Regions from separate parts of the Paenibacillus sp. P2(2022) genome, predicted to be linked through region 2. Evidence: riboswitches for the same ligand, from Rfam matches in the RefSeq annotation. Region 2 holds a riboswitch; each other region holds the start of a gene.
What was found. A riboswitch is a leader RNA that binds a small molecule or an ion and turns the genes downstream of it on or off. The one in region 2 is predicted to bind cyclic di-AMP.
Positions count from the first base shown of each region.

Region 1: another riboswitch for cyclic di-AMP. It lies ahead of MMB75_RS25150 (C40 family peptidase); the one in region 2 lies ahead of MMB75_RS07695 (hypothetical protein).
Region 3: another riboswitch for cyclic di-AMP. It lies ahead of MMB75_RS05980 (3D domain-containing protein); the one in region 2 lies ahead of MMB75_RS07695 (hypothetical protein).
Region 4: another riboswitch for cyclic di-AMP. It lies ahead of MMB75_RS23095 (3D domain-containing protein); the one in region 2 lies ahead of MMB75_RS07695 (hypothetical protein).

Region 1 is NZ_JAKWFI010000017.1:15,028-22,968, forward strand. It holds gene motA (flagellar motor stator protein MotA) at 1-253, opposite strand, end outside; gene MMB75_RS25135 (hypothetical protein) at 441-734, shown strand; gene MMB75_RS25140 (4a-hydroxytetrahydrobiopterin dehydratase) at 852-1,151, shown strand; gene MMB75_RS25145 (GNAT family N-acetyltransferase) at 1,230-1,736, opposite strand; gene MMB75_RS25150 (C40 family peptidase) at 2,039-2,539, opposite strand; cyclic di-AMP (ydaO/yuaA leader) riboswitch at 2,545-2,682, opposite strand; gene MMB75_RS25155 (hypothetical protein) at 2,959-3,786, opposite strand; gene MMB75_RS25160 (M1 family metallopeptidase) at 3,798-5,810, opposite strand; gene MMB75_RS25165 (YwhD family protein) at 5,935-6,441, shown strand; gene MMB75_RS25170 (PTS sugar transporter subunit IIA) at 6,790-7,296, shown strand; gene MMB75_RS25175 (YunG family protein) at 7,462-7,812, shown strand.
Region 2 is NZ_JAKWFI010000002.1:110,900-118,840, reverse strand. It holds gene kdpA (potassium-transporting ATPase subunit KdpA) at 1-917, opposite strand, end outside; gene MMB75_RS26215 (potassium-transporting ATPase subunit F) at 1,063-1,140, opposite strand; gene MMB75_RS07695 (hypothetical protein) at 1,324-1,719, opposite strand; cyclic di-AMP (ydaO/yuaA leader) riboswitch at 1,833-2,004, opposite strand; gene MMB75_RS07690 (glutathione peroxidase) at 2,468-2,953, shown strand; tRNA gene MMB75_RS07685 (tRNA-Leu) at 3,103-3,185, opposite strand; gene MMB75_RS07680 (urease accessory protein UreF) at 3,449-4,186, shown strand; gene MMB75_RS07675 (Rha family transcriptional regulator) at 4,477-4,698, shown strand; gene MMB75_RS07670 (helix-turn-helix domain-containing protein) at 4,815-5,198, opposite strand; gene MMB75_RS07665 (helix-turn-helix domain-containing protein) at 5,285-5,659, opposite strand; gene MMB75_RS07660 (MarR family winged helix-turn-helix transcriptional regulator) at 5,846-6,301, opposite strand; tRNA gene MMB75_RS07655 (tRNA-Leu) at 6,467-6,549, opposite strand; tRNA gene MMB75_RS07650 (tRNA-Lys) at 6,565-6,640, opposite strand; tRNA gene MMB75_RS07645 (tRNA-Glu) at 6,727-6,798, opposite strand; gene MMB75_RS07640 (DeoR/GlpR family DNA-binding transcription regulator) at 7,045-7,806, shown strand; gene MMB75_RS07635 (Cof-type HAD-IIB family hydrolase) at 7,879-7,941, shown strand, end outside.
Region 3 is NZ_JAKWFI010000001.1:1,309,573-1,317,513, reverse strand. It holds gene MMB75_RS05985 (polysaccharide deacetylase family protein) at 299-1,105, shown strand; gene MMB75_RS05980 (3D domain-containing protein) at 1,305-1,973, opposite strand; cyclic di-AMP (ydaO/yuaA leader) riboswitch at 1,980-2,149, opposite strand; gene MMB75_RS05975 (amino acid ABC transporter ATP-binding protein) at 2,393-3,115, opposite strand; gene MMB75_RS05970 (ABC transporter substrate-binding protein/permease) at 3,102-4,565, opposite strand; gene MMB75_RS05965 (M20 family metallopeptidase) at 4,714-5,892, shown strand; gene MMB75_RS05960 (glycine-rich domain-containing protein) at 5,932-7,002, shown strand; gene glgA (glycogen synthase GlgA) at 7,080-7,941, opposite strand, start outside.
Region 4 is NZ_JAKWFI010000011.1:7,343-15,283, reverse strand. It holds gene rnmV (ribonuclease M5) at 1-347, opposite strand, end outside; gene MMB75_RS23095 (3D domain-containing protein) at 495-1,643, opposite strand; cyclic di-AMP (ydaO/yuaA leader) riboswitch at 1,915-2,194, opposite strand; gene MMB75_RS23090 (TatD family hydrolase) at 2,395-3,165, opposite strand; gene MMB75_RS23085 (HD domain-containing protein) at 3,208-4,491, opposite strand; gene MMB75_RS23080 (AbrB/MazE/SpoVT family DNA-binding domain-containing protein) at 4,823-5,077, shown strand; gene rsmI (16S rRNA (cytidine(1402)-2'-O)-methyltransferase) at 5,202-6,083, opposite strand; gene MMB75_RS23070 (tRNA1(Val) (adenine(37)-N6)-methyltransferase) at 6,080-6,838, opposite strand; gene yabA (DNA replication initiation control protein YabA) at 6,928-7,302, opposite strand; gene MMB75_RS23060 (PSP1 domain-containing protein) at 7,330-7,941, opposite strand, start outside.

The DNA of each region.
Region 1 (7,941 bases), on a different contig from region 2:
CAGTAAATGTACCGATAAGCTCCTTGCGATCCAGCAATTTCTGCTGGGTGAAAATAATTTTAAACAGCTTTGGCACCCGTTTCATGTCATCCATCGGAAACGCCATGAATATACTTGCTGCTGTTCCGACGAAAATAATCATGTAAGCAGCGGGATTATTGACCAGATTGACGACTGGCGCGCCCTTCAGGATCATCCCGACGACCAGTGACAAAAGCCCGAGCACAAGTCCAATAATGGTTGTAATTTGCATGATACACCTCATCCATGAGAATAGATTTTGAATCCTTTCATGCCGCATGGGTCGTCCTTGCCCCAAGCGCGTCATTATGAGACGGATTATAGTATTTATCGACAAAACTCTCTTTTTTGTTAAGGGCGAATTTCCGGTATAATAAAGTGATTATGTATTGAATCGCTGAACCACTGGAGGAAATAGCATGGGAGTAAAGCATGGGCGCGAGTATGAACAAATTTTGAACGATTTGACAGAGGCTGTGGGACGCATTCCAGATAGCTATGAATTTTTTGAAATGGAAGCAGAAGATTGGGACAGGCTGGACCCAGCGGGGCGCCAGGAAGTCAATGAGGCTTTGGCAGAAGACTTATTTTATGCACTGGGCACAGAACCTATAATCACTGTAGGCAGCGGTGTTGTGATTTATGAGCCGGAGCAGCACCGGATCTATGTACTCATCGGGGATGAGGAGCTGACGTCGGTCCCATTGATTTGATGGCCGTCTTATGGATTTATCAACGGGGCCGTGGTAATATGTACACCAATATATCGTAGTTTTGGCCGCATCTAAGCGGCTGAAAGGCTTCCGTATAAACGGGGAGGAGTTCGTAACATGCCTTTTACACAAGAAGAGATTGAAGCACATCTGGAGAAGCTGGAGGGCTGGGAACTGGAGGAAGGACGTTGGATCGTTCGGAAATATAATTTTTCCAGTTTTATGAAAGGAATTGCCTTCGTGGATGAAGTTGCCGCTATATCTGAGGCATTTAATCACCATCCATTTATTACGATTGATTACAAGACCGTGACTCTGCGTTTGACCTCCTGGGACGATGGCGGTATTATGGCCGTAGATATTAAGGAAGCCCAACAATATAATGAAGCTTTCGAAAAAATGCGCAGCAGTCATTGAGTTTGTAATGATCTGTCGTATATATGAAGAGCGCCTTCGCTATACAACATCGCGGTTGTATAGTGAAGGCGCTCTTATTTATAGAACCCGATTCTGTTGTTCAGGACGATATACCATACAATGGAACGGTTTTCTGCCATCTGGAGTCTGGCGTTCATAGGTATCCGTCAGCTCAAATCCAGCTGCCTTGTAGGCTCGGATAGCCCGCTGATTCCAAGTGAGAACCTCTAGGTCAATTTCATTCTGCGGATGCCGCCGTCTGGCTTCCTCGGCAATGGCCCGGACAAAATCGGAGCCTGTGCCATGTCCGCATCTTTCGGGATGCATTCCAAGACCCAGCCGGGTCACACCGACCATAGGGAAATATTGAGCAAATCCCGTCAGCTCATTCTCTTCGTCCAGGACCGCAACATATTGCTCTTGGCGAAGCGTGGGACTTCCAAATTCGACTTCAAGTGCCTTCATTTGTTCCCAGGGAAGCCAGCCGTATATGTTGTAGGGGGGATCATAGCGCCACTCACAGATTTCAGCCGCTTGATGCTCGTCCATCGGTACGATCCGGTAGTTGGATATTGAGGCCGGCACTTTTCCATTCCTCCTTATGCAGGTACTTCAATCATTAACCACAGATTGTAGACAAGTTGTAGGAGAATGGCAAGCGTGTTTATTTCGTACCTAAGTCGGGTATACATTCAATAAGAAGGATTTACTGCTCATATGCTCCCCCAGCGGTGACGGTAAAACCGACGATGTTCGCTAAAATTGAAACCTTTTGAGGTGTCAGTTCGTCAGTAATGATAATCATTGCGATGTAGTGGACATAAAAAACCGCAATTCGATTCCGGCCAGAATCAAATTGCGGCTAGGGTTAGCTTGCTGTGCGGTAGTTATTCTACGTTGTCGTCATCAGGAATATCTGAAGCTACAGAATGGTAAGCGTCTGTGCTCATAATTCTTTTTGCACCGACATAACGGTTAGCGTAATAATTTTCGTTCAGTGAGCTAACTACTACACCACGTGAAGTCGAGGAGTGGGCGAATTTCCCTTCACCTACGAAGATACCTACATGGGAAACGCCTCTTCCTGTGGTGTTGAAGAACACCAGGTCGCCTGGTCTCATTTCATCGCGGGATACAGAAGAACCCATTTTGAATTGTGATCCAGATTGATGCGGCAGTTTAATTCCCAGTTTGTTGAATACATACATTGTGAAGCCGGAGCAATCGAATCCCTCGAGTGTAGTGCCTCCGCTTCTGTAGTTCGTTCCTTTGGCATCTTGGATGACCTGGTCCATCTTAGAGTCTGCAAATGCACTGCTGCCACCGAATGTAAAAGATGTAAAGGCAATGGCGAGACCCATGGCTGCGATCGTTAGCTTCTTCTTCAAAAAAAATATACCCCTTCCAATGCCTGCGAGGTTAGCTTAAGGATTCGGTAGAAGGTTCCCCTATGACCACTCTGTTGCGAGATCAATTCACCCAAACTGGTTCCCCCGCTTCCTAGGTGCCAGGAATTAGGCTTAACTTAAGATGTGCACCTTGGAGAGCAGTATTCACGACAACGATGTTTTTAAGATAAAGGTTACAATAAAGATTACAAAGTTGTTACTATCAGTTCACTGCGATTATTGTAACAAAGACAGCAGGCTTTGGCAAATGTTTCATCGCAAAAAGTTACAAAAAAAATCTGTCCCTAACGCTCTAGGAACAGATTCTGTTAACAGTATTCAGTTATGTGCCGTTTGCACGGGAAAGAAAAAAGTTTTTTCGACAGCTGAAAATGCAGGAGAGAGGATATTGTGAGGGGTTAGCCTCTGCTGGAGATATCGATGTGCCATAGCCGATACTGTGAACTGATATGCCACAGCCTGACCAGACTGGTAACAAAATGATACGATTGCTGGAGAATCAGTGCCAACATACCCGTCCAAATCATCGCCACGGTGCCAAATAGACCGAAAACTAGCAACACACAAGTACCGAGCAACAGGGATACACCAACAGCCGGAAGAAGCTGGCGAAAGAAGGCGAGCAGGGAGGATAGTATGGTGTGACCACTGACAGTGCCCAACTGCATATACAGGATGCACTGCCGAATGACCCAACCGTAAGCTATCCACCCCATGGCATAGGGCAACAAATGTAGCAGGTAAGAGGAAGATTGCAACGTTCCTACTACAATAGGATAGAGTCTCGGTACCACCCAAAAGGCGGGAAGCAGCAGCAAACCCAACTCGATGATGTAATACAATAGCGATGACATACCGTGGCGTTTCATCCCCTTGAAGAAGGACAGGCTTTGCGGTTCAGACGCATCGGTATGCAGGCTTTGATATATGCCAGCTCTAATGAAGGGAGTGATTAGTATGCGCAATACGGTCGCCCCTAGTAATATCCACAAGTACATATGTACTTCCCGGCTGTCCATCAAGGCGATCTGGCCCTCCATCCAAAACAAGGTCTTTCCCAGTTCGTTTTGGCTCTGATCAGGATAACGTAGCAGCAGCGGGATAACGGCAGACTGTACCAGCCTATAGAGAAATACTCCCCACAGCAGACGATACAGAAATAAAATGATAACGATATAAAAGCGTATGCGTACCAGCGCCCAGCCTTCTTTTATAACAGTCCGCATCTATAGACACCTCACCATGACAGACTTCCAAGCAGTGTCTCCAACAGCTTGGTTACACTTACACTCCAACGGGTTTGTTGTTTTTCATCCAATTCAGCCTTCAGGCTATTATTAATATGCTTGTTCTCCAGTGCAATAGTGTATAGAGGATCTACAGTCACATAGGACACGGGGGAAGCGCTTTTGAGTCGGAAAGTTGTACTTTTGCCCGCACCATCCCATGCCTTGAATATCGTTGTGCCATCCTTGAAGGTAAATTGAACAGGGATTTTGGGATAATCTGCTCCTTTTTTGCTGAGCGTCACGACTGCTTCGTATCCATTCTCCAGCTTGTGGTTCATGATGCGATCGACTGAAAAATCCGCCATCTGGCCGTCATATACATATTGTTCAAAATAGTGGCTCCATGATCGTCCGGTCACTCTCTCCACGACATGTTGAAAATCCTGTGAGGTCGGATGCTTGAATCGATAAGTCTGGACGTAGGTCCGCATAATCCGGTCCATTTTTTTCATACCCACCTGACGCTCAATACCTCGTAGTACTAATTTACCTCGTGAATAGGCATTTTGCGCATACTCAGCCGCCGATCCGTACTTCCAGGATTCGCGGTTTAGCGGCTGTGGGGAAGCTACCTGTCCCGATTGTAATGGCAAGTTGGGGGTAAGCCCATATTCTTGTTCCATGAGCCGTTCCTCTGCATAGGAGGTGAAGCCTTCATCCAGCCAAGGCTCCTCAAATTCATTGTTGGCTACCATTCCGTAGAAATATTGATGCCCAATTTCATGAACCAGCGTCCGTTCCAGATTATAGCCAGGATTCAGTTGGTCCGCAGCTGCGGCCGTGATGAGTGTCGGATATTCCATGCCGCCGGCTCCACTGCCTGTTTTGGGTGGAACGACGATGGATAGAGTGGAATATGGATAAGGCCCGTACCATTTGCTGTAGTACGAAAGGGCAGCCTTGGCTGCGCTCATGTAACGTCCTTTGAGTTCCTTATGGGACGGGTCCAGATAGAGCTTGATTTTGACACCAGGAACCTCAGTAGAAGAGAAGGGTTCTTCTACGGCTACAAAGTTGGGTGAAGCAGACCAGGCAAAATCGTGTACATCATCGGCATAAAATTGATATATTTTCTGGCCGTTCTGTCGTACTGCACCACGGGTGGGAAAACCGGTCGCTGCTACGATGTGTGTTTCAGGCACCCGAATCCGTATACTGTAAATTCCAAAGTCGGCATAGAACTCGGAGTTGCCATGGTACTGATGGAGGTTCCAGCCCTCTTCGGCGCGTCCACGTTGTCCTGCAGTCTCATAGACGCTGAGCTTTGGAAACCACTGTCCAGCCATTACAAAATCATCTGTCGCACCCATACGAGCAAAAATGCCAGGCAGTTTGACTTCAAACTTCATATATAGTGTGATTTCTTCGCCACCTCGTACCGGCTTGGGTAGACGCACCTTTATGAGCGAACGGTCGCTTGCGTTACCGTCATCTGGTTGTACATATTGAGTGCGGTGCATGAGAGATAAACCGTCTTCTGTTTTTAGTTCGGTCAGCGTCATGGAGCCAAAGCCATCCTTAGGCATGGTGTCTCCGCGCAGCTTTCCGCCGGATTCTTTCATAAAGGTGGTTTCCATGGAAGAGAAGGCATTCGGGTATAGATGAAGATACAGATCATTCACAGTTTTCTTACCCGGATGCCTCCAGGTCAGTGTCTCAGTGCCTCGCAAAACCCGTCCTTTTTCCAGAGATACATCAATGTGATATTCCACCACCCGTTTGCTGAGAATTTCCGAAGCGGGCTGTGGAGGGTTCTTGGGCAGATCGGGCATGATGTTGGCCCCTAGAGGCTTGCCCATATTTGGCGCAAGCGCAGACTCAGACTCGGAGCCGTATAGTGGTTTGCCTGCGGACTGAGAGACGGATTGCGATTGGGGTTGCCAGGCAAACCATAACGTCCCTGCGAGGAGTCCGAGGGCTAGTGTGGACAATAAAACGATTTTGGTGCGTGCTGGGGTCATACAATGGATACCTCCCGTTGACAAGCATCTACAGCATGTATATGTTTGCTTTCGGGAGATTATTAGTTAAAATATTTATAGTGTAGAATGAGTGTGAAGACGGAAATTGGAGGTCTAGTGACGCATGAGTGAAAATCAACCGGACGGCAAAAAGCAGATTGCACTGAATATTGTCAGTGGCAAGAGTAAACATAAGGGCTTCGGCGCAGGCTCAATCGACCTGAACAGCATGTCCCCGGTCATCATTGACCGCGGAGAGGCGAAAATTGATGTCGGTGCCATGCATGCCAAAAGTAAAGTAGAACGTGGAATCAAGTTCTCTACGAATAAAGAGGACGTACCGAACGGACGCCAGGTATGGCTGGTATGGGTAGCTGTGGACCGTACGCCCGAAGGACGTATGTATGGTGGCGCGACGGCCTGCGAGATGCTGATTGACGACGAAGCCAAACGCGGCTGGAAAATTCTTGCCGATCATGTTAATCGTATGGATTATGCACTCAAGCGCCGTTTCATGCTGGATGATCTCGGCAGCGAAGATAAAGCAGCGCTCAGAAGCCTGCTGATTTCACATAATCAGGAATGGTGGGACGCTTCGCCTGAGGAATTGAAGCAGGCGCTGGAAGGGTAAGCCTAGCGTTAACGAAGTAACAGTATTGTAGAAAAGCAGCCACTGTAGGCTGCTTTTTCCTGTAAGAAGAACCGAATTGGAATCTCTATTTAAGCTCTATGATGCCTTCAATTGTTAGTTTTCTGACCTCATAAAATATGTACCGGACAATAAAATAGTAGTCTACTTCCTTTTCATGTAAGTTATGAACATCATCGCCTTGACATCATGGAAAGGCATTCACTATAATTCAAATAGAAATCGGTTTCAATCCGGTTTTTATTTAATTCGTGGAACCGGTTCCTAAAAAGATGAAGTTTTTTCCTATCGCTGTTTATGAATGTAATCTCTAAATAAGGTGGCATCGTTATGTTTAAATGGTTGAAAAAGAAGGCGGCTCCCCGTATTGAACAATTCGACATGGTAGCGCCGGTTAAAGGAAAAGTGGTTTCTCTGGAAGAGGTTCCAGATCCTGCATTCTCGACAAAAGCTATGGGGGATGGCATCGCTATTCATCCGTCTGAGGGTAGGGTCACCGCTCCTTTCGCGGGAAAAGTTGCTCATGTTATGGAGAAAAGCAAACACGCTCTCATTATTGAACATGAATCTGGCGTACAAGTTTTGATACATGTCGGCATTAATACCGTTTCCCTCAAAGGACAGGGATTTAATCCTAAAGTTCAAGTAGGAGATAGCATTAAAGCAGGGCAATTATTGATGGAATTTGATCTAGATGCAATTCAACAGGGTGGATTACCTGTAATTACTCCAGTAATCGTTCCAGACGGGCAAGATATGATCAGCCATGTCGAAATACTGGATAATCCATCTGCTTCTCCAGATGTACCTGTATTAAGAGTTCACTTGAAAGCATAGTTAGCATTTTTGTTTTCTACTATCATGCTCATAGAAAAAATTCTTTGAATGTAAAGGTAAAATATGTAGAAGAAGACTAACCAGGAGATCTTGGTTGGTCTTTTCTTTTAATAAGTAAGTCCAGTTTAGGATAATGTAGAATGGTTGTGAAAGGGGAAATGTATATTGAATGCAAACCGTATTTTAAAATTAGAAAAGGCGTTGTTTCAGGCTTGGTCTTTGGAGTCTAGCTCTAAATGGACAGCCAAGAATCCTGCCGCCGGACAATGTGGTGTCACAGCGCTTGTCGTTCAGGACAGGCTTGGTGGTGATATTTTGAAGACATGGCTGGACAGCGGCTGGCATTATTACAACCGAATCGGTGAGGATATTATAGATTTTACGGAGTCACAATTTTCAAGCCTTCCACAGTATCAGCATGTACAATCCAACCGGGAAGAAGCATTTTCAGACACCAACGCAGAGCAGTATGCAGCTTTAAGCCGGAGACTAGGGGAATCGTATATGGGTACATAATTAAAGCAACAAATTCGACTGGGCAAAGCTGGATATTAACTGCATACGAGGGGCCGGGTGGTCCAGCTATAGGGGGAGATACTGAGAAAGACTCTATAGCAGAAGTCGCGCAGGATTTGCTAAATCTTA
Region 2 (7,941 bases):
TTACCTGTTTTCTCCGACACATACGTTATGGATAGAAAAATAAGGAACAAGACCATCATCGAGCTGAAAATAATCCAGCCCTGCTTGCGATTACGGGCAAACAATCCAAATGTATACGGCAGCGAAGCCGGCATTACCCACATTGCCAAAATTTCCAGTACGTTCGTCCAAGGATTTGGATTTTCAAAAGGATGTGCAGAATTAGCTCCCGCAAAACCGCCCCCGTTCGTGCCCAAATGCTTGATGGATTCCAATGAGGCAATGGGTCCCATAGCAATCTGCTGCTGTGTACCACTTAAAGTCGTAATATCCGCCGTGGGTTGTAGCGTCTGTGGTACTTTTAATCCCACCAGCACCAGCGTAAGTACAAAGGCAAGCGGCAGGAAAATCCGTATGTTGGCTTTAATAAAATCTTGAAAAAAATTACCCAGCCCTTCACCGCGCCGCGTCAATCCCCTCATAAAAGCCGCAGCAACCGAAAACCCCGAAGCAGCCGAAGTAAACATCATCATCGTGACGAACGCCATCTGCGTCAGATACGTAAGCCCGCTTTCTCCGCTGTAATGTTGGAGATTCGTATTGGTCATAAAGCTGATTACTGTATTAAATGCCAATGATGCTTCCATATTACTGTTCCCAACCGGATTGCCCGGAAGTATAGCCTGCAAGCGCAATAGCAGGTAGCTGATCCCCACAAGCACCACATTGGTTGCAATGAAACTCATAGCGTACGTGGTCCAATGCATGCTGTCCTGTTTCTTCAAGCCTACAGCCTTATAAATCAGCTTTTCCGTTCCACCAAAAATCCGATCCGTCCGATTCGGTTCATTCGAGAATACGTGATACATATAGGTGCCCATCGGCTTTACCAAGAGCAACAATATGATGATCACAATCCCAATTTGCAGTAGCTCCATCCTCTATTCCTCCTTAAAATGCTCCTGCATTTGGAACAACAGACCTGATTCAGACCATCCATTGAGTGCACACGTTTGCGAAAATCTGCATCTCTGATGCTGCATTCTTGATCTGCTGTTCCCGCCTGCTCGATCCTATAGTTGACTAGAATTTTTCAGGATTCAGGAGTGCGTAGATTAAATACACCAACACAATAGCCGTAAGTCCTAGCACAACGATCATCCTCTTCGCCCTCCTTTTGAGGTCTGCGCATCACACCAGCGTACAAACAGCAGTATCACTCCATAACTCACAGCCATCACGAGCAGCATGTATAAATCCATCATGTTCATACCCTCCGTATCGCTTTTCAGATTGCCCTTTTGATTCCATCATAAAATCATAAACCAGCTATGTTATAAGTGCTTATCCGTTCAGCAGGAAACCCACCTCTCCGTTCAATGTGTAGATCACATGGTCCGCTCCCAATCCCCGATAAATTCCTTGTGGATTACAGCCGTGCGTAATAACATAGATCAATTCTGATGTTAGTGGCCGACATATTTGCAGGAAACGGCAAGTTAGATTCAAGCTGTTTTCAAACAAATACACACTACCAATTTCTTTTTTAGGAAAATTCCATTTTCCCGCTTGCATCGTATTGATGCGCACAATGTGCTCCACACCCATTTTTTTGAGCTGTCGTTCCTCCTGGGTGCTATTTGTGAGAACTGCAAACGCCAATTTTTTGAACATAAGCAATTTCACAAAACTTCTGCCCGCTTCATTCGGTGCAGTGACAATAATTAACCGACCTTCCATCAGTAGCTCCTCTCCCGGTATAAAAAGACAACAAAAAGAAGCCGAAGGAAAAAGGCTTCCTCCGGCTTCATACATTCCATGATAAAATAAACCATGGCTGCACACGGCGGTTTGTTGCCTCTCCCTGTACGCTTACGAGGTTAGCTGTCGGATTCGGACGTGAGAGTCGCCCTATTTACGGCACTTGGCCGGAAAATTCACCCCATGAGACACACGGCTTGCAAAGCCGTATATACTCGTTGGTTCCCCCGCTTTTGCAACTGCAAAATTCAGCGCTTTAGACAATTCGTTGTTGCTTCATTGTTGTTAATTTGAAATTACGTCTTGAATCATACACCCGTGCAAGGAAGACTGTAAAGCTCAACGGCAAGGCTATAAATCACCCTTTAGAGCATAGAAGATTAAGGATAACGCTTACAACCAACCTATGCTTCTCGTATCTCTCTAAAACTCTGTATTTCACCTCTTTTTGAAAATGAAAGGCATGTCAATATTGGCGTAGGGTATGGTACGGTTGCCCTTTATTTATAAAAAAGAAAGAAAATGCGCTATATGTACTAGATAATTATCGAATGAACCCTCTTTTATAAGAAGAAACACCTCAATTTGCTCCATTTGAAGTGCGATTTACCGTTTTGAACAAAAGACGATTTTACAATGCACAATGTCTGTAGACTCTTCTGGACTTGCAACCCCTTGTTGAATTGTTCACAATTTAATTGTAGAATATTGAATTAGGAGGGATATCATGAGCGTATATAAATATGATGCACAGACCCTACAAGGGGCACAAATTCCGTTATCCACATACGAAGGGAAAGTTCTTCTTATCGTGAATACTGCCAGCAAATGTGGGTTAACCCCCCAGTACAAGGCGCTACAAGAGCTATATGACCAGTATCATGAACAGGGGCTCGAAATTTTGGGATTTCCCAGCAACCAGTTCGCCAAACAAGAGCCGGGTTCCAGCGAGGAGATCTCCGAGTTTTGCCAACTCAATTACGGAGTGACTTTTCCCATGTTCGCCAAGACAGATGTTAACGGTGATCAGGCACATCCTCTATTTCGCTACCTGACCCACACTGCTCCAGGCGTATTAGGCTCCAAAGCGATCAAATGGAATTTTACTAAATTCTTAATTACACGAGAAGGTAACGTATTTAAGCGTTATGCGCCGCAAACCACTCCAGACAAGCTTGTAGGAGATATTAAGAAGCTTTTGCAGAAAAACTGACAATCTTTATGCATTACAGTTAACGAGCGGTCCGTTGTCCATACGACCGCTTCTGTGACGGGAGGATATGACGAAAAGTATTTAACAAAAAAAGCATCCCTTCACGTAAAACGTGTCAGGATGCTTTTTCAACTGGGTATTGCATATAATGCGGTCGAGAGGACTCGAACCTCCACGGGCGTACGCCCACTACCCCCTCAAGATAGCGTGTCTGCCATTCCACCACGACCGCATGTCATAATGTATTGAGGCAACAGATTTATTATACTCTCTCAGCAACAATTTGTAAACAAGAATATTATAATTATTTTTAATGTAACTTTATATAACATATATAAGCAATAAAATTATTTAATTTGACATAATTGAGTTCAAAGTGTAAATATATATTACATAAATATTTGAATTATTATTATAAAAATAAGATTCAAGTCAAATAACATCACACAAATATTCACTTCAAGGAGGCGAACCGTCCTGCATAAAGGTAACCGGTTGCTAAACTACGCATTATTGTTGGACCCTTCCTTACCTATTGGTGGTTTCACCCGTTTCTACGGATTGGAGGAGCGTTTCCGCGCCGGACACCTGAACAGTCTTCAGGATCTGAAACATTACATGCGAGACGATTGGTATCCTCAAATCACAACCCTTGACGGCATGGCCATTAAAAGTCTGTATGCAGCCATCCAGCAGAATGACGGTTGGCGGATCGCCCTTATTGATAAAATGTTGCACACCCAACATCCTTCCTCGCAGCATGTAAAAGAGTCGCGACTTTCTGGCCAGCGACTGCTCAAGCTCACCAAGGCTCTTTATCCTTGGCTCGCATTTGACCAACTGGAAGACACACTCACTCAATACAATGCAATTGGCACACTCGCTACTGTCCACACTTGGATTAACTCCCTCCTCGGAAGCGATATAGAACAGACCATTCACGGCTATTTTGCCACAGCGGTATCCTTCTGTATCGAAGATGCCTTTAGACTGCTCAATCCTCCTTATGAGGAAAAAAATCCTCTTATCGATCATATGACCAGCGAGTTGCTTACCACCTGGAAGAAGATTAACAAACCTACGCCAAGCTCATATCAGCGCCATCTTTTCCACAGCCATCGGACCAGCTCCTATATCACTCAGCCACCCTATATGAGCCATAGCAGCCAATTGAATGCATCCAGACCCTTTTCCTCCTCCGTCCTATTTAAACACCTTCCAGCATCCCTCTGATGCGTCGTTTACCAATCTAGCAGTCACAATAAAAATACTCTGCCCTTTTCTCAAGCGGCAGAGTATTTTTATTCATGTATCCCAAATTCACACCAATAACAGACCATAGTCGGATTATTTTCACTTTTTGCACTTAATTAAGTAATTATTTTAACGAAATACCGTATTTAAGATTGTATAAACACGTATAAAAGTGTATCATAGTTTTAGATGGTTAATTCTAACATGTTTACTGATGATTATTATATCACACCAATTATTCCGTAAGAATCCGTAAGGGGCGATTTCTCTTGAACAACAAAATGCCTGTCACCTCCTTCGGGTGGGCCATCAAACAAAGGCTTGTCGAGCTTCGGCTGGATCAGAAAACATTTTGCGAGACACATAATATTCCGCCTTCACGCTTGTCCAATCTGATTCACGGCACCCGCAAAGCACAAAGGTACAGAAAACAAGTTGCTGCAATTCTGAATATCGACGATAACGATTATAAGGAGGCGACACCACACTAAACCGAACAAGCATTTCAGCAACCAATGCGTCGCCATATTATCAGGAAACCAAATAAACCCGTAAACCGAACCCTCAGTTCGTTTTACGGGTTATCACCCAGGCGTTTAGCCATAGATTATTCAAGTTTTGTTTTGTCCTTCTCTCTTTTTTGCTTACGGTACTTCGCAAATTCAACGTATTCTAAAATAAAGTTCTGTTCTTCTGTCTCAAGATCTTCAGCCTGGCAATTCAGTGGCCCCATCACCCCAAAAAAATAAGCAGCCTTCTGCTCCTGAAGCACGCCTTCCCCTGGCTTAATCCCTTTCATCAACCAGTCGAGCGATACATTAAAAAAGTCCGAAATCTGAATCAAATGGGCGGTACCTGGCGTTGTTTTTCCCCTTCTCCAATCACCGAGATTCCCTGAGCTAATTTTAAGCTTTTCACAAAATGCCTTCTTGGTCATTCCTCGATCCTTAATTAAAGCTTCAATCCGCTGATAAATAGTTTGATCTCCCACAACGTTTCCCCTCCGACACTGTAGCTTTTTCTAATTAATTTTCAATTGTCACATTAGAATGTCCTTATCAAATCCCACAGCAAACATTAATCAGTAGTTGAATTGGGCTGGTTTTTCTCTTTACGAAAGCGGGTAAATTCAATATACTCAAGTATAAAATCTCTTTCCGCCTCACTTAGCGATCCCCCCTGGCAATTCAGTTGCCCTGAAGCTCCAAAAAAATAAGGGTCCTGCGACTCCTTCAGCACCTTACTCTGCACGTCTCGACCCAGCATAATCCAATCCAGACTAGCGTCAAAAAAAGAAGCGATTTCTATGAGTTTATTCGTGCCTGGTGTCGTTTTTCCTCTTTTCCAATCTCCAAAGTTCCCTGTACTAATGCCCAACTGCTGGCAAAACGCCTTTTTCGTCATACCTCGTTCCTTAATGAGCTCCTCAATGCGTTGGTAAATAGATTGCATAGAAGTTCCTTCCTCCCTAGCAGGCTCTCCAAATAACGATATCATGTCCCTTGTTCCCTTTTCAAAGATCACGTGTGCTAAAATTACCGAATTATGTATGTTGGTTTTCATTATACCACAATATGCAACAAAAACCGCCTGTTTTCCGAAGAAAGGGCGGTCTTTAAGTCAGTTCGCTTACGCCAATCACGTAGCAGAGTTGTCGATTTTAAGTAAAATCCGCTTCAATTCGTTCAACGTTTCACTTAAGTGCAATAAATCTTCTTCCGGCAGATACACCAGTCTCTCTTGAATTTTATTAGAGAAGGTATGAAACACCTGTTCACAAAAAGCGTCGCCTTCTTCTGTAATGGCTACGTTCACGACTCTACGATCCGAGTCGCACGATTGACGGTCAGCCAACCCATGCTCCACCAGCTTATCCAGAAGAGGAGTCATGTTTGGACGAGAGACATTTAGTTGTTTGGACAAATCGGATACCGTAGACGAACGCACTTCACGCAGAAGCAAGAGTACCTGAAAGTTATTAGGCGACAAATGCAACGGAAAATCAAGCGGACCGTAGGTGAAAAATTTCTTCTTCACAATCGGAAACAAGCCCAAAATATTTTCTGATATATTTCCTAACAGTTGAGTGTCCATATTTTTCACCGTCACTTCATAAGTTTATATATTTATTATTCTATAACATTATGGCGTTATATTATACTATGGAATCATTATTTCATCATAATCATTGTTTAATTGCATCCATGCACAAATAAAAAAAGCCTCTAACGCGAGAGACTTTTCCGTTTATTCCATTGATGCGGTCGAGAGGACTCGAACCTCCACGAGCGTACGCTCACTACCCCCTCAAGATAGCGTGTCTGCCATTCCACCACGACCGCATAACAAAATATAAATGGTGAGCCATGAAGGACTCGAACCTTCGACACCCTGATTAAAAGTCAGGTGCTCTACCAACTGAGCTAATGGCTCATGCTGTTCATCCTAGCTGTCCGCCATTAGATCAGACCTCAGGAATTCCCCTTAAGCATGCAACATGTAGTCTGTAAAGACAACAATGACCCGTAGGGGATTCGAACCCCTGTTACCTCCGTGAAAGGGAGGTGTCTTAACCCCTTGACCAACGGGCCTTATGAATGTACACCAACTTGGCGACAAGAAAGAGTATATCAAATAGAATAGTAAATGGCAATACTTATTTTTAAAATTTTCAAAAAAGCTATTTTATATAATTGTAAAATGCATATTTACTTACATCAACTTATTTATTATCATCTAAACCCTGAAAAATCACGATAAATGATTGCAAAATCACTTACATTTACTTATAATCACTTACGAGATACCGAAATGATTATATATTAGAGGAGCTTTTTATGTATCAGGAAGAACGAATGTTAAAAATCGTTGATTACTTACAGCTTCACAAGCGTATTTCGGTGGATGATATTTGCGAAATTTTTAATGTTTCACGGGATACGGCCCGCCGAGACCTGGTAAAACTTGAGGAGCACCAAAAAATTATTCGTACCCGCGGCGGCGCCCTTCTCCCTAAACTGCATCACGATCCAATTGGAAATTATAACGAAAGACTGCTTACTGTATCTGAGGAGAAGCAAGTGATCGGACAATTGGCTGCCAGTATGGTACGAGATAGGGATCGTATTATATTGGATTCCTCTACCACCGTACAGGCGTGTGCAGAAAGACTGAATGTGCAGGAATGTTCGGTTATCACCAATTCAATCAATCAGGCTGACGTACTATCTGGAAAAGATGGTGTCTCCATTCATCTATTGGGGGGCCGCCTCCAAAAAGAACACCGATATGTATACGGCTCGTCCGTAATCGCCACTTTGTCTCACTATTTTGTAGACAAAGCTTTTATCGGGATTGGAGGCATATCTGCTCACGGACTAAGCCTGATTCATGAAGAGGACGGTATGCTGAAGCATCAGATGATGAAACAGGCAGATCAGGTGATCATCCTTGCGGACCATTCGAAATTCGGAATCAATTTCCCGTATCGTTTTGCTGATTTGTCTGAGGTTAATATCGTGATCACCGATCGCTTACCAGAACCGGCGATGCTGGAAATTTTACAACACCATGATATCGAAGTTGTTGTCCCCTCATAAACTTGAAGCCAATCGCTCTAACTAGACGCAATATGTATAACAGAGATATCAGAAGACAGGAGCTGGAGAGAAATGAAACTGTTTGCGATTGATATGGATGGAACGCTATTGAACGAGGAAGGAAAAATAAGCAAA
Region 3 (7,941 bases), on a different contig from region 2:
TCCATCCTTCCCTCAATTCCAAGTCTGTAGCATTATGAATAGCATCCCCATTATACACCAGCTGTCACGGTATACCGAATCCTTTGTAAGGCTAAAACTTACGAAAATGCTCCAGTTTTCGTTCATGTTTAAGAGAATATGCGCGTTTACTTCGTCATCTTCACGGATATCCGCTTCATGATGTGCTTCTCTTCAGTCGTGTAGGACTTCACTCAATCACCAGCATAATTTTAATAGGACAGGTACATAATAGCTGAGAGCACCACTAGGTACCACTGCACGGAAAGGGGGAATACAAATGCGGTACAGGGGAGTGTTGCCATGTTTAGCACTGTTACTAGCATTTTCAAGTTTTCCCGTTCACGCTGACACGCCTCCCAACATCGGAACGCCCCATCCCAAGGAAGCTACTGTCGCTACTTCGGTATATCAAAGTAAAGATCGAGCTACTCCAACATTAGCGATGCTACGAAAAAAGCATGCGGACATTTTTAAAATGTGCGGCCCGCACACCCGCCAAATTGCCTTAACCTTTGATGATGTGCCCGATTCAAGGTATACGCCGCAGGTTTTGGACGTATTACACGCAAACGGTATCAAAGCTACGTTTTTTATCGTCGGCCATCGTGCGGAAAAGCATCCGGGGATCATACGCCGCATCATCCGCGAGGGTCATGCTATAGGAAACCATTCCTATACTCATCCGGATTTCAGGAAGGCCACACCAGAACGCTTTCGCCACCAGATTACAAAAACAGAACGCATTTTAGAAGCCAGCGCAGGTTTTCAGCCCAGATTAATACGACCACCCTATGGTGAAATCACGGAGCCTCAAATTCAGTGGGCGCGTCGTCATGGGTACATGATCGTCAATTGGAATGTGGACTCTCTAGACTGGAAGGGATTAAGCAAAACACAGATTCAGCGTAACGTGATCCCGGCTACCAGACCTGGCTCCATTATTTTAATGCATGCAGGTGGAGGTCAAAGTTCCAACTTGCAAGGTACTGTCCAAGCTTTGCCGGGTCTAATCCACTCTTTAAAAGCTAAGGGCTACAAGTTTGTCACAGTCCCCCGGCTACTTCACACATCGGAACGAAAATAACAGTATGTCTAAGCCTCGTATATACCAACAACGTAAAAAGGCTGCCTTGACGAGCAGAATGCTTCTGCTTGTAAGACAGCCTTTTTTAGCGATAAACGACCGTACTGATAAGAAGTCGTCCCAGTTATATGTTGTGTGCTATAATATTAAGTTTACATAATATATATTATGTTTAATGAAATCAAATATATGCACAATGCTATTTATCAATAACGTACAGTTTCACATTTTGGAAGCCGAAGTCGTTCACGAATGATTTGTTGCCAGGGATAAAGATATCAATCCGCTTTCCGGTAATAGCGCTGCCCTGATCACGGGCAACGGCTACAAAAGAATGGTCTGGCAAGCCGGGATGGGAATAGCCTGTAACTAGCACCTTTGTTCCCATAGGAATGACTTTCGGGTCTACTGCAATTGTACCCAGTTTAAGCGGATTACCGTAGTAATCGACTGCACCCCATTTGCCATTTTCATCAGCTGCGGCTGAATATGCTGTTGCTTTAACATCAACAACTTTACTGTAATTGAATGTTTTGCCCCATGCTTCAATTGTTGGCCTCTCATTCGCTGGTGCTTTCTCCGTAAGAAGCTGTGGTTTCGAATCCGAAGCCGTCTTCACACTTTTTTCGTCTGGCACTTTAATTTGTAGACCTGCATATATGTTGTTGGACGCAATATCCGGGTTAGCCTTCGTCAAGTCATCTACCGATACCCCATAACGTTGAGCAAGCAAAAAGAAAGTATCGCCTTCTTTGGCAGTATGAAGCGAAGCAGCATTTGCTACTCCTGCTGTCTGTGCCAATCCTGCAATCGCTGCGGCAAGCACCGCAAATTTCATGGTTTTTCCAATATGTTTTAAGTGTTTCAAAGATATGTACCTCCTCTGTTATGCCTGCGAAGTTAGCTGTCGGATTCGGACTCAGGAGAAGCCCTATGCTTGTGCAATTCACCCCTAGGCATATTCCACAACATCTATATGACGCATTGGAATAATTGCCGTTGTTACGTCCCCCGCACTTCCCATGGTTTGAGCCCAGCACCTGAGTAATTGTTATCATTGCTGCTGCCCCGGTAAGTTTTGGCTTACTGCATAATATCACAATTTTGTAACCTTATCTGCATGAAAATGTTGGGAACCTTGAACATCATACTATATCCATTACAATTTTGTCATCAAAAATCGGTTTTTTGTTACGAAAATATGGAGATATGGTGACAAAAGGAGAAAAGCCCTCCGTGAAATATCATCACGAGAGGGCTTTGTCAATAATTCATAAAAGCATTTTCTTACAGCACTTTAGCCAGAAAATCACGGGTACGATCATGGCTTGGAGTTCCGAAAACTTGCTCCGGCGTACCTTGCTCTATAATTTGACCGTTGTCCATAAAGATGATTCGGTCTCCTACCTCACGAGCAAAGCCCATTTCATGCGTCACGATCACCATCGTCATGCCGCCTTCAGCGAGCTTCTTCATCACATCCAGAACCTCTCCAACCATTTCAGGGTCCAGGGCAGAGGTAGGTTCATCAAACAGCATTACGTGCGGCTGCATGGCGAGAGCACGTGCTATCGCTATACGTTGCTTTTGACCGCCAGATAACTGGTTCGGGTAGGTATTCTTCTTATCCTCAAGACCCACGGTCCGCAGGAGCTCCAACGCAATTTTCTCCGCTTCTTTCCCCGATTGCTTCTTCACCTTCGTTGGTGCAAGCGTCAGATTCTGCAGTATTGTTTTATGCGGAAACAGATTAAAATGTTGGAAAACCATCCCCATCTTCTCTCGAGTCGCATTAATATTATGACCACGGGCCGTAATCGGCTCACCCTCAAACAAGATTTCCCCTTCTGTTGGCTGTTCCAACAGATTCATACAACGCAAAAACGTACTTTTCCCCGAACCACTCGGGCCGATAATGACGACTACTTCACCTTTGGCGATATCTATATCAATGCCTTTTAAAATTTCATTCTTACCGAATGATTTACGCAGTTGTTTAACGGTGATCACTGGCTCTCAACTTCCTTTCCCATAAACCCAACAGCTTAGATAAGCTAAATGTCATTACAAAATAAATAGCGGCTGCGATTACGAACGGACTTAAGCCTTCGTAGGTAATATTCTTAATGACCTGGGCTTGATACATAATGTCCACCATCCCAATGGTCGAAATAATAGAAGATTCTTTAATGATCGTAATGAACTCATTACCAATAGCAGGCAATATAGATTTAAATGCTTGCGGTAAAATAACGTGACGCATCGCTTTGCCTCGTCCCATCCCGAGCGAGCGGGCAGCTTCCATCTGTCCACGGTCTACGGCCTGAATACCAGCACGGAAAATTTCAGCCAAATATGCCGAACTATTCAGAGACAACGTAATTATACCGGACTGGAGTGGCGTAAAATTAACACCTAACGTCAAAGCAACTCCGTAATGAATGATCATAAGCTGCACCAGCATAGGTGTGCCGCGCAGTATCTCTACATATGCGGTACCTAGCCACTCGATAATACGAATACCACTCATCCGTAGCAATGATATGATCAGGCCAATAATGAATCCGAACAGTACTCCGAGCGCAGACAGCAATAGAGTGTAGCCGATACCCGTAGCGTAGAAACTGCGATATTTCAAAAATATATCTACAATGCTATTCGAAGAAACCTGTCTGTCAGCAGACAGTGCACTCGCTTCTGTAGAAAACTTCTCAATCGAACCGTCCGCTTTCAGGCGAGCCAACGTTTTATTTACTGAAGCAAGCAATTCCGCATTTCCTTTACGGATGCCTACAGCAGTTTCTGCTCCTTCATCTTCAGGTACTGCTTTGGCAAGTGTTACGGTACCGTCTAGCGTGTATCCTTTAGCAACGGTATCTTCGATTACAACCGCGTTGATACGCTTGGTCCGAAGCTGGAGTACCAGATCGGATATTTTATCCAATGAGGTTACCGAAGCATTAGGTACTTTTTGCGCAATTTCTTCCTGGATACTCCCCTTCTGCGCACCGAGCTTCTCTCCTTTTAGAGCAGCCATCGTTGAATATTTGTCTTTGTCCTCTGGACGAACCATAATGACTTGCTTGGAACGATAGTATACATCCGAAAAATCAATGCTCTTTCTGCGTTCATCTGTCGGTGTCATACCAGACAGCACCAAGTCTACGCGACCACTTTGCAGAGCAGGCAGCAAAGAGTCAAAACTCATGTCCTCTGGGACCATCTCTGCATCCAGATCCTTGGCGATTTCCTTGGCAATTTCAACATCAAACCCGACAATGGTATCCTGACCGTTAATAACTTTGTGAAACTCATACGGCGGGAAGTCAGCACTCATACCCACTACAAGTTTTTTCTGTGGCTTTCCTTCCGATCCGTATGCAGTGAGCATAGGAAGACCAGCCAACAGCAAGATAACCGCCGTCAAAACCAGGGCGGTAAAACGATATGCCTTTTTCAATCTTTTTTTCTCTCCTTAAATTCTTTATAATAAATAAGATTGTGTCATTATAAATGAATATGCATGATTATGCAATGAATGTTATAGTACAATTTTAGTATATCTATCGCAGTACCTACATTACAGCATATATAAAGGAGTTTTCAGCATGAATTTTAAACAGACCATTCAACACACCATTGAACAGCATGCCGAGCGATTTAAGGACATTTCGTTGTATATAGGCGCAAACCCTGAACTTGGAAACGAGGAATTCCTGGCCTCTGCCCGTCTAAAAGAAGAACTTGCCTTTCACGGTTTTGAAGTTCAGGCACCCATATTGGGTATAGAAACGGCCTTTATTGCTACTTACAAAGCAGTCAAGCCTGGACCAGTTGTTGCTTTTCTGGCAGAATATGACGCCCTGAAAGGTTTAGGGCACGCCTGTGGACACCATTTGATATGCATGATGAGTACAGGCGCTGCCGTCGGTCTCAAATCGATCATCGACGAGACTGGTGGAGAAGTACGTGTTTACGGCACACCTGCCGAAGAAACACGCGGTGCAAAAGTTCCGATGGCGGCGGCTGGATTGTTTGATGATTGCGACATAGCCATGATGACACATCCCTTCGATCGCTACGAAAAATCAGGAAAATCGCTGGCGATTGATGCTGTACAGTTCGAATTTTTTGGTCAATCCGCTCATGCTGCGGCCAGTCCGCACGAAGGGATTAATGCCTTGGACGCTGTGATTCAAACGTTTAATGGGATCAACGCATTTCGGCAACAGGTGAAAAGTACAGTGCGTATCCATGGCATCATTAATCAGGGTGGGCAGGCTGCCAATATTATTCCTGATTACGCCTCAGCTCAATTTTACGTGAGAGCCGCGACACGCCAAGAACTGAACCCGCTTACCCGTCGTGTTATTCAAATTGCTGAAGGAGCTGCTTTACAAGCCGGGTGTCGTTTGGAAACCTCCAATTATGAGACTTCTTATGATGAAATGGTGACTAACGGTGTACTCTCCGACACCTTTACTGCAAATTTGGTGCAGGCTGGTATTGCGCAAGAAGATATTACGGAAGGCGAAGATCATGGCTCTATGGATATCGGAAATGTATCACTTCATTGCCCTGCGATCCATCCGTACATTCAAGTTATTGACGAGAAGCATGCCTTGCATACACCAGAATTCCGCGATTTGGCGATGCAGGACCGCGCAATGGAAGGAATGCTCTTGGCCGCGAGGACCTTGGCATGGACAGCTTGCGATGTAATCACAAGTTCTGAGCTGCTGGCACAGATTAAAGAAGAATTCGCTCTACTGAATAGCAAAAGTTAAAATCGGAAATGCCGTCTTCTTGGAGAAAGGAGTGCCTTTATGAATAGTATGAGTAGCTTTTGGACGTTGTTTATTGTGGTTGACCTCATCATTTTTTGGTTTATATTCCGAGCAATACGCAGGAATCGTGGAAACAGAAGCACGCGCCGACGGAATGCATTTTTCCTTAGTTCCCCGTCTCCTTCGTCACTCACGCAAGAGCGTCATCCAGAAATTACGGAGCTGAAGGAGCTGCTGGAGCGATCCATTCCAGCCTCCTATGCTCACAACGTAAAGCAACGTGTCATGGAAGCCCACCCTAATCTGACGGAACAAGAATATGACTGGCGCTGGCATGAGCTAAAACGATACTTCATGCTATGCGCGATTATGAATCGAGTGCCTATGTTCAGTAGTGATGTGGATGAACTATGGCACGAAATGTTAATGTTTACGCGCGAATACCAGCAGTTCTCGGGAGCTTTTTTTGGTCGTATGCTTCACCATGCTCCCCATTCGGGCGGCTCTCAGCTGATGCCAGAGGAGCGGGCGTGGTTTGACTGGTTGTATGTGGAATGCTTTGGCTGGAATCGCTATAGCGCCAGTTTGTGGGGAACTTTTTTTAATCATCCATTACCGAATGATGAGCTTTCACACTATTACAACCTGACAGCTTCAGCGCAGCCAGTAGGTGACCGATGGAATATAAGTGAAAATATAGGCATTTCAAAGCAGACACAACAAGCGGTTCATAAGATAGTCCAACACCTCCGTGAGCGGGTAAATAAAGCTGTAAATGATCCTGAGGGCAAGCAGCTCCCCAAGATCAACTATTTGCAGGTTGACTATTTGCTACTGGCTGTTGTGTGGTATTCATGGTATCGGCCTGATGAATTTGCCATACACATGCACCCAGACTCTACAAGCAGTGTCGCCCTAGCCAGCTCATCCGGCTGTAGCTCTGCAAGCGGCTGCTCAAACTGGGATACACACCACTCGCACCATCATTCCTCCCATGACAGTTCTCATGGTGGAGGCTCTTCTCACCACGATTCAGGCGATTCTGGGAGTCATTCCTCTTGTAGCAGCGGATCTTCGTGTGGAAGCAGTTGTGGTGGCGGGGGCGACTGACCGCAGCAAAAAAGGGAATTCCTCAGCCAGACACTGGCTAAAGGGATTCCCTTTTTTATTAGCACAAATATGGTATCCTACTCTGTTCCATCAATCTTTGCTAGCGAACGGTAAATATCCATATAAGCCTCGGCCGATACATCCCAACTGTACTCTCCTGCAAAGGCCGTCTGTATAAGCTTGTTCCAATGCTCAGGTTGGCGATAGTAATCAACAGCACGACGAATGGTGTGCAGCATGTCATGTGCATTATAGTTCGTGAAACTAAAACCGTTACCTTCACCTGTAGATTCATTGTAAGCCTGTACAGTATCGTTCAGCCCTCCAGTTTCTCGCACTATAGGGATACTTCCATAACGAAGCGCCAGCAGTTGACTAATCCCACAAGGCTCAAACCTCGATGGCATAAGATACATGTCACTTGCCGCATATATTTTTCGTGACAGTGGCTCGCTAAAAGTAAGCTGCGCCGACATTTTCAGAGGATACCGTCCCGCTGCTTCCTGGAACCAGTGCTCAAAAGCAGGGTCCCCTGTTCCCAGCACGACAAACTGAATATCGTCATAATACAAGATTTCGTCAAGCACTCTCGTAACCAGATCTAGCCCCTTCATATCCACAAGTCTAGTTACCATTGCTATCATAGGTACGTCTGGACGCACCGGCAGACCTAGCTCCTTTTGCAAGGCAATTTTATTTTCCTTTTTCTTTGCCAGACTTGTGCGGTACTTTGTATAAATACGGTTGTCTGTGGCAGGATTGTAGCTTTGGGTATCAATTCCATTCACAATCCCCGTTAAGCGTCCCTGCTCTCCTAATTTACGAAGTAAACCCTCCAGTCCGTATCCGTAAAATTCAGTTTGAATCTCCTCTGCATAGGTTGGACTCACGGTCGTGACATGATCGGAGTAAGTAAGCCCACCTTTCATAAAATTCAGT
Region 4 (7,941 bases), on a different contig from region 2:
GGTTCGGCACCTTCCACTGTCGTATGTACCCGCGCAAGAGCGTGTCTGATGGCTTCCGGGGAGGCATTCTCTACGCCAATATCCCCTTTGCGCGTCGCCTCTGCCTCAGGTATAAAAGCCTGCTTGCAGCCGGGTACCTTGGAGGCGATGATTTTACGGATACGCTCCCCTGCATGATCGGGATCAGTTAAAATAATGACCCCCCGCCGTTCCTGCGCCAATGCAATTTTCCGCAGCGTCATTTTATTAATGGCTGAACCGCCAGTTTCTATCGTATCTGCTTCGACAGCACGGCGAATGGCTACCGTATCATCCCGGCCTTCCACCACGATCACTTCCTTGATCATCTTCGTTTCCCCTCCACTGCTACACAGCAACATATATTTATCTTTCCCTGCTTTTGAAAACAAAATAAGAAGAGGGTATCCTCTTCTTAGCATGGCATAACTATGTTGTTAATACTATCGCATTGTCCTCAACATACACAACCTGTTTTAGTTGATTTCCGGCTTTACAGGTCCGATAACATATACGGTTTTACCGTGCTTACGACCAAATTGGTTGGCCCGGCTTAAACTCTCATAATACACATCGATTTTGTGGCCTTTAATCGCGCCACCGGTATCCTCCGCACGGCGGAAGCCCACCCCTTCAATATACACCCACCACCCGATTGGGATTACACTCGGATCGACAGCGATGGTGCGTCCTTCCGTGACACGCGTGCCGGAGGCGGTACGTGTACCGATACCTGGCTCCTGTGCGGAATACGCCGTCATGGAGACATTTTGTAAAACTTTTCTATAATTAAAATTAATACCTGCTTTACGGACAGCACTGCCCGAACTAACCTTTGTAGCCTTAACCGCATCTTTAGGGCCGATGGAAGCAGCTAGAACGACCGGTTTCTTCTTCGTTCCTACCGCAATTACCTTATCCACACGATTCTGTGCGACTTCCTTGTTGACCAGCTGTTTGGATACCAATTTTCCATCATGGTATACCTTTTGAACATGCTGGACTACCACACCCGATTTGCCACTTTGAATGACTCGATTATCGCCTTTATAGAGACTTGGATCTGCCGTTTTGATGACCTGATAAGGCACTTGTTTTTTCTGTTCGACCTGCTGTTTCTTCACACGGACGATTTTTATGTCCATGTTAGCTGAAACAGAGGCATCCAACGCAGGGTAAACTTTATCCGTTGATGATAATTTATAGCCCGAAGTGCGAATGGCACCCTCTACTGTATTTTCTGTTGTGTACAGCTTTTTCGTCTTATTGCCTGAGGATACTTTAACCTGATTGGCACGTTTAATGACTACGCGATCCCCATCCTGTACTGCCCCATTTAGCGGCATGGAAATTGTATCATGCGGCTGAAGTGAAATAGAATGCTCATTGAGCAAATCTTGGAGCTTGGATTCCCGGGTTTCTACCGCAGATGCCTTACCATCGATGACAAAAAAGACTTGTTTTTTAGATTGCGTGTACATCAGAATTGAAATCATAATCGTTAGTGCGATTAGAAAAATAGCAACCAAAGCAGCCTGGCGCACATTCTCTTGCTTCCAACGTAATACGTAAGACATGCTGGATGAGCGTGACTCATGGGTCTCCTCTTTTCGGAAAATGCCCATTTCCTCCGTCCTCCTTACATAGCCCGCCGTCTGGAGTAAGACATAGTTGATCGTTGACGTGACTATAACAGATTTTCTACAAGACAAGCCCGTACTGCGACTGTCCTGCACCATGTACCCGTCTTCGCGGCATGCTGTCCTCCCCTGTTTAACCACAGTATGATGACAGATTTTCTTTTATTCACAACAAAAAAAGCCAAAGAAAGAGACTAGAGAGCTCTTTCGTGGCTTCCGACATGTGTGAATATGCGGGAAAACTCATGCACGAGATGGCTTCTCTCTTGTTACGCTTACGGGGTTAGCTGTCGGGTTCGGACGTAGAGAGTCGCCCTAGCTTAGGTCAACCGCTCATGGCGGTCGCCTTCACATTCACCCCGAAGACCCAGAAAGAAATCGAAATACGGCTTCTCTACCTGTTCATCCCATTCGGGAAATGAATTTCGGTTGAGCCGGCTGCTGAAGAGACATTCTCTCTTGCACATACGCCGGACGTACTGTAAGCCATATCGGTTCCCCCGTTCCCTGCAAAAGGGACTCAGCGAGACTGGTTCATGAAATGATTTGTTGATGTTTACACTCAACAACAATTCACTGAAAAGATGATATCCTGTTTCCATGCATGTTGTAAAGCAGGTTTCAAGTACATTTTTTAAAATATTCGGTTAAAAAATTGTAATATTCTTGAGTTTCCTGCAACAAAATCATAATTAGCTCCGTCTATCTCTTTATTTTGATTGATTTCTTCGCTTTTTCACTGAATGTCAAATCGTTCCAAAGCATTTTGGGTCGTAATGGATACCAATTCCTCCACCGTAATTCCCTTAATTTGGGCGGCTGCCTCTGCCACCAATCTCACATGGGCCGACTCATTTCGCTTCCCGCGAAACGGATGAGGCGTCAAGTATGGTGCGTCCGTTTCAATCAGCAGACGATCCAGCGGAACCTGGGCCAGTACCTCTTTTGGCTGCTTGGCATTTTTGAACGTTATGGGCCCGCCAAAGGAAAGGTGAAAGCCCATATCCAGCACCATTTTAGCGGTCTCCCAGCTCCCAGAAAAGGAGTGCATGACTCCGCCAATCTCGCTCGCCTTTTCCTCACGTAAAATTCTCACAATATCTTCATGCGCATCCCGGTTATGGATAACAATTGGCATGTTGAGCTCACGTGCCAGACCAATTTGGTTTCGAAGCACCCGCTGCTGTACATCCTTTGGTGATGTATCCCAATAGTAATCCAGACCGATCTCTCCGATCGCTACAACCTTTTTATGACTGCATAACGATGCAATCCATTCTAAATCCCCCTCCTGCATTGTAATAGCATCCTGCGGATGCCATCCAACGGCCGCATAAATAAAATCATACGTCTCAGCCAGCTTCATGGTGGATGGAATGGTCTCACGATTAAATCCGATATTGATCATCCGTGTTACTCCTGATTCGACAGCACGTGCTATAACTTCTTCACGGTCTTCGTCAAATTGTGGGGCATCCAGGTGAGTATGAGTGTCGAATAAATCCAAGGTTTTCATCTCCTTTTTTTACTTACATTTCTATATATTTGTCTATTGTTTGACAAAATAATTCCTTATTTCGGCAGGAAGCCTGTCTTTTACCCCGTTCAATTTATTTTGGGGAAAATACATGTGATATTTTCCTCGGTGAATGCCACTTATTGAGCGCACAATTTCTGAAACTTCGGATATTTCCCGCACCTCGCCCTGACGTCCAAGCAGTAAAATCTGGTTGTCCGTTGAGCCGCCCTGCCGAAACACATCATAAGGAAGATCTGTTGGAAAATCAATTTCAAGATCATATTCAGGATGCAATCCAGCCTCTTTCAAAGCCTCTCGAATATGGTCAACGGTATCTGTATCCATATTTTCAATCTCTACATATTTATACAATCTACGATCCATAAAACGGCTGCTCAAATCACTTAAAATTTCGTCCTTTTCCCGTTTCCATTGGCTAAATACCGTCTGAATCAAAGACTCATCGAGCATCAAATACTGCTCCACTGTTAGTTCTCCTTTTAACAGATCGGGCAGCGGATCAAGCAGAAAACCAAACTCATATCCGTTTTTGAACAATTCCTTTGCTCTCTTGAAAATTTTACGTAACAGGATTTCCGAGCTGCGTGTTACAGGATGGAAATAAATTTGCCAGTACATCTGATAGCGTGACATTAGATAATCCTCTACAGCATGCATACCCGACTCTTTTACGACAATTCTCCCATTATGAGGACGCAACAAACGTAAAATACGATCCAAATCAATCGTTCCGTAGTTAACACCTGTCGAATGAGCATCCCGCAACAAATAATCCATACGGTCAGCATCGAGCGGACTTGTTACCAGGTTGACAACAATCGGCTTATCATACGTTTTGGCTATAACCGCCGCGACTTTGTGGGGCAGCATCTCATCCACTTGCCGTAGCACAGCGTTAATCTTCGTGTCGCCCAGTACAATGCGGCATGTCCAATCCTCATGGTTCATATGAAAGGCTTCTTCAATGGAATGAGAAAATGGACCGTGCCCCACATCGTGCAACAAAGCAGCACACAGAGCAACCAGTCTTTCTTCCTTTGGCCAGTCGGGAAAGTCTCCACGTTCAAATTGGGAAATGATGCGTCTCGTAATCTCGTATACGCCCAGTGAATGTGAAAACCGGCTATGCTCCGCTCCATGAAACGTCAGATAAGATGTGCCTAACTGCCTAATGCGTCGTAAACGTTGGAACTCCGGCGTATTGATCAATCGCCATATCGCAGTATCCTGAACATGGATGTAATTATGTACCGGGTCCTTAAAAACTTTTTCTTCACTGAGTGGCTGGTGCAAGATATCAGCTCCTTTAATATTCGGAATAATGGATTAAAATACAATAAAATCCTAAACGTCCTCCCTTATTCGACATTGTTTGTCGTAATATGTCGAATTATCACTTTTCGACATTTCCAAATCGACACACAAGACAAATCATCCGTAAAATAAGGTAATTCACATGAATAAAGCTCTTTGTTCTAAATACTTTTGCATAATTAGGCTGTTACTACTTTTTTAAGGTTGACTGTTTTGGGAATCGTTGGTATAGTAAATATCAGAAAAGAGAAAATTTTGTCGAATGATGACACTTATATTATTTTAAACGGCGAGAGGAGCCTGATTTATTATGATGAAATCCACTGGTATTGTAAGAAAAGTTGACGAGCTCGGACGTGTTGTTATTCCAATCGAATTGCGCCGTACCCTGGGAATCGGAGAGAAAGACGCTTTGGAAATTTACGTTGATGGTGAGCGCATCATGCTTAAAAAATACGAGCCTGCTTGTATCTTCTGCGGCAATGCTGAGAACGTAATTTACTTCAAAGGGAAAATTGTTTGCCAAGATTGCATTTCCGAAATCCCAACACCTGTGACAAACTGAGAATTTTAGTATATAATAGACTTATCAGAGATTGTTAATTCTAACCTTTTTCATATATACTCCTTGTTGCCTTCCACGGTTTGAACCCAACCGTTGGAAGGCCCTTTTTTGTTTACACACGTACTCATAAAAGTGCGTTGTATACATCCCTCTTGGAAATTGAACGGTCTGTGGCTGTACGCTTCATGGCATCCTTGCGCGTAAGCCCCTCTGACTCGTAATGCGCGACGTGAGACTCCAAAGATAAGTCCTGCCACCATGCCTGACGCTCCTGTTCCTCTTCCTCTTCGTTTTTCCCCTCAACGACCAGACAATATTCACCAATCGGTGGGTTCTCCTCTAGTTTTGCAAGACATTGCTCCACTGTTCCACGCACCCATTCCTCATGCAGCTTGGTCAGTTCACGGGCAAGTACTACGTTGCGTGATCCTAATGTTTCCTTTATTACTGTCAATGTCTTTACAATACGGTGGGGCGACTCATAAAAAAGAATCGTGCCATGGGATACCTGAAATGATTGTAACAACTTCTCTAGATCCTTTTTCTCCCTTGGTGGAAATCCAGCGAAGGTAAACCTCTCTGTATCCAGTCCTGAGGCAATTAAAGCGGATAGTGCAGCATTTGCCCCTGGGATAGGAATAACACTGATTTCTGCTTCAAGTGCCAGCTTGACCAGATCCGAACCAGGATCAGAAATGGCTGGTAGACCTGCATCGCTAACCAGTGCCAAATTTTTTCCTTCTATTATATAACGTATCAGCTCAGGCCCACTGGCAGCTTTATTATGTTCATGATAACTGAAGAGCATTTCCGGCGTGATGTCGAAATGTGTGAGCAATTTGCGTGTCTGTCGCGTATCCTCAGCAGCGATAATATTGCATGACTTTAGGGTGTTAATTGCCCTAAAGGTCATATCGTCCAGATTGCCAATCGGGGTAGCAACGAGATATAACTTTCCCCGTTCCTCTTCACGGTTACTAAAGCTTTTTTGTACAGCTGCTGTCACACTGAATCCCCCTTGCTTACTTCTCCATAGATTTCCCTTATTTCCTGAGTATAGTTCCCATCTTCCTGATATACAATGAGTGGGGGTAATAGACGAACTTCCGGTTTGCCGTCACGCATTGCTTCAACAAGTACCATATTTGCTTCCATATGAATCCGTGGGTGAACAAAACGTATCCGCTTGGGTTCCAGGCTATAACTGCGCATCAAGGATATAATCTCACCCAGGCGCTGTGGGCGATGAACCATCGATACTTTCCCCCCATTTCGGACAAGCCGAGAACATGCCTGGATGACTTCTTCCAGTGTACAGTTCACTTCATGACGAGCAATGGCCTGGTGAGGATTCAGCTTGATATCGCTACCATTTAGCGGCATATAGGGAGGATTCACGGTAATCGCATCATACACGCCATGTCCCGTGATTTGAACCAGCTCACGCAAGTCTCCTTCCCGAATCTCAATTGCAGATTCTAATCCATTCAAACTGACAGACCGTCTAGCCATATCTGCCAGGCGTGGTTGAATCTCAATTCCTTCAATAGATGCTTTGGTGCGTGTCGTCAACAGTATGGGAACAACCCCATTGCCCGTACACAAATCGAGAATCTTCCCACGCTGAAGCGGAATACCAGCAAACCGTGCCAGCAAGACCGCATCCATCGAAAAGCTGAACACTTCATCACTCTGAATAATACGCAGATTGTGTGAAAGCAGATCATCAATTCGTTCAGACTTCTTTTCATTTTCGTACATAATGCTCTCCTATCCTATAACCTAAATCGCTTTTTACTCATACTTCCTTACAAAAAAGCCGTAGGCAATCTTGCTCCTACGGCTTGTTTTTATTTATTCAAAAATGACAGACAGAAGAGGCAATCGCCTTCTGTTCGCAAATGTCCGTAATACACGTTGCATATATGAAATCCTTCATGATACAGCCTTGCCAGATTGTCGTAGCCTTCGCCCACGACCTCACCCGTCTCCTCTTCATTCTTAACGACGATCGGAGGAGGAAGCTTCGGCTTGCTTGCCGTCTTTTCTTCTCCAGAGGTTTCACGTTTGAGCATCTTGCGCACCTGTTCGTTTTCAATCGTTAGTCGTTGATTTTCCTCCAGCAGCTCTTTTACTGCCAGTTTCAATTCACCCAGATCGCTATGCAACTGTCCCATTTGGGTTTCCATTTCGTGAATACGCGCAAAAACATTTAATTTATCCAAGTTTCCACCCCGAAGCAACCTAATGGTTTACTTGACGACTACATCGTCCATTGGAAGTTCCTTGACCTTACTGATCTCAAACAGTTGAACATGTACCGTACGATGGCCTGCATTGACACCTACCACTTTTCCTTCTCCCAGAGAGGTGATAACCATCTTACCTACCTGAGGCAGCTCTTCCCGCATGCTCTCGTAGTTATCATGTTCAAATTTGAGACAGCACATCAATCTTCCGCACAACCCGGAAATTTTCGTCGGATTCAGCGACAAGCTCTGATCCTTCGCCATCTTAATAGATACCGGGTCAAAATCCCCCAGCCATGAGGAACAACACAGAATACGTCCGCAAGGTCCGATTCCACCAAGCATTTTAGCCTCATCCCGTACTCCGATCTGCCGCAGCTCAATTCGTGTACGAAAAATGCTGGCCAAATCCTTTACAAGCTCTCGAAAATCAACCCGACCCTCAGCCGTAAAATAAAAAATGATCTTATTGCGGTCAAATGTAAATTCCACATCTACCAGCTTCATTTTAAGGTTATGGTCTTTAATTTTATTTAAACACGTACCGAATGCATCCTTGGCCGCCAATTTATTCTCTTCTACAACAAGAGCGTCATCATCTCCGGCAATACGAAT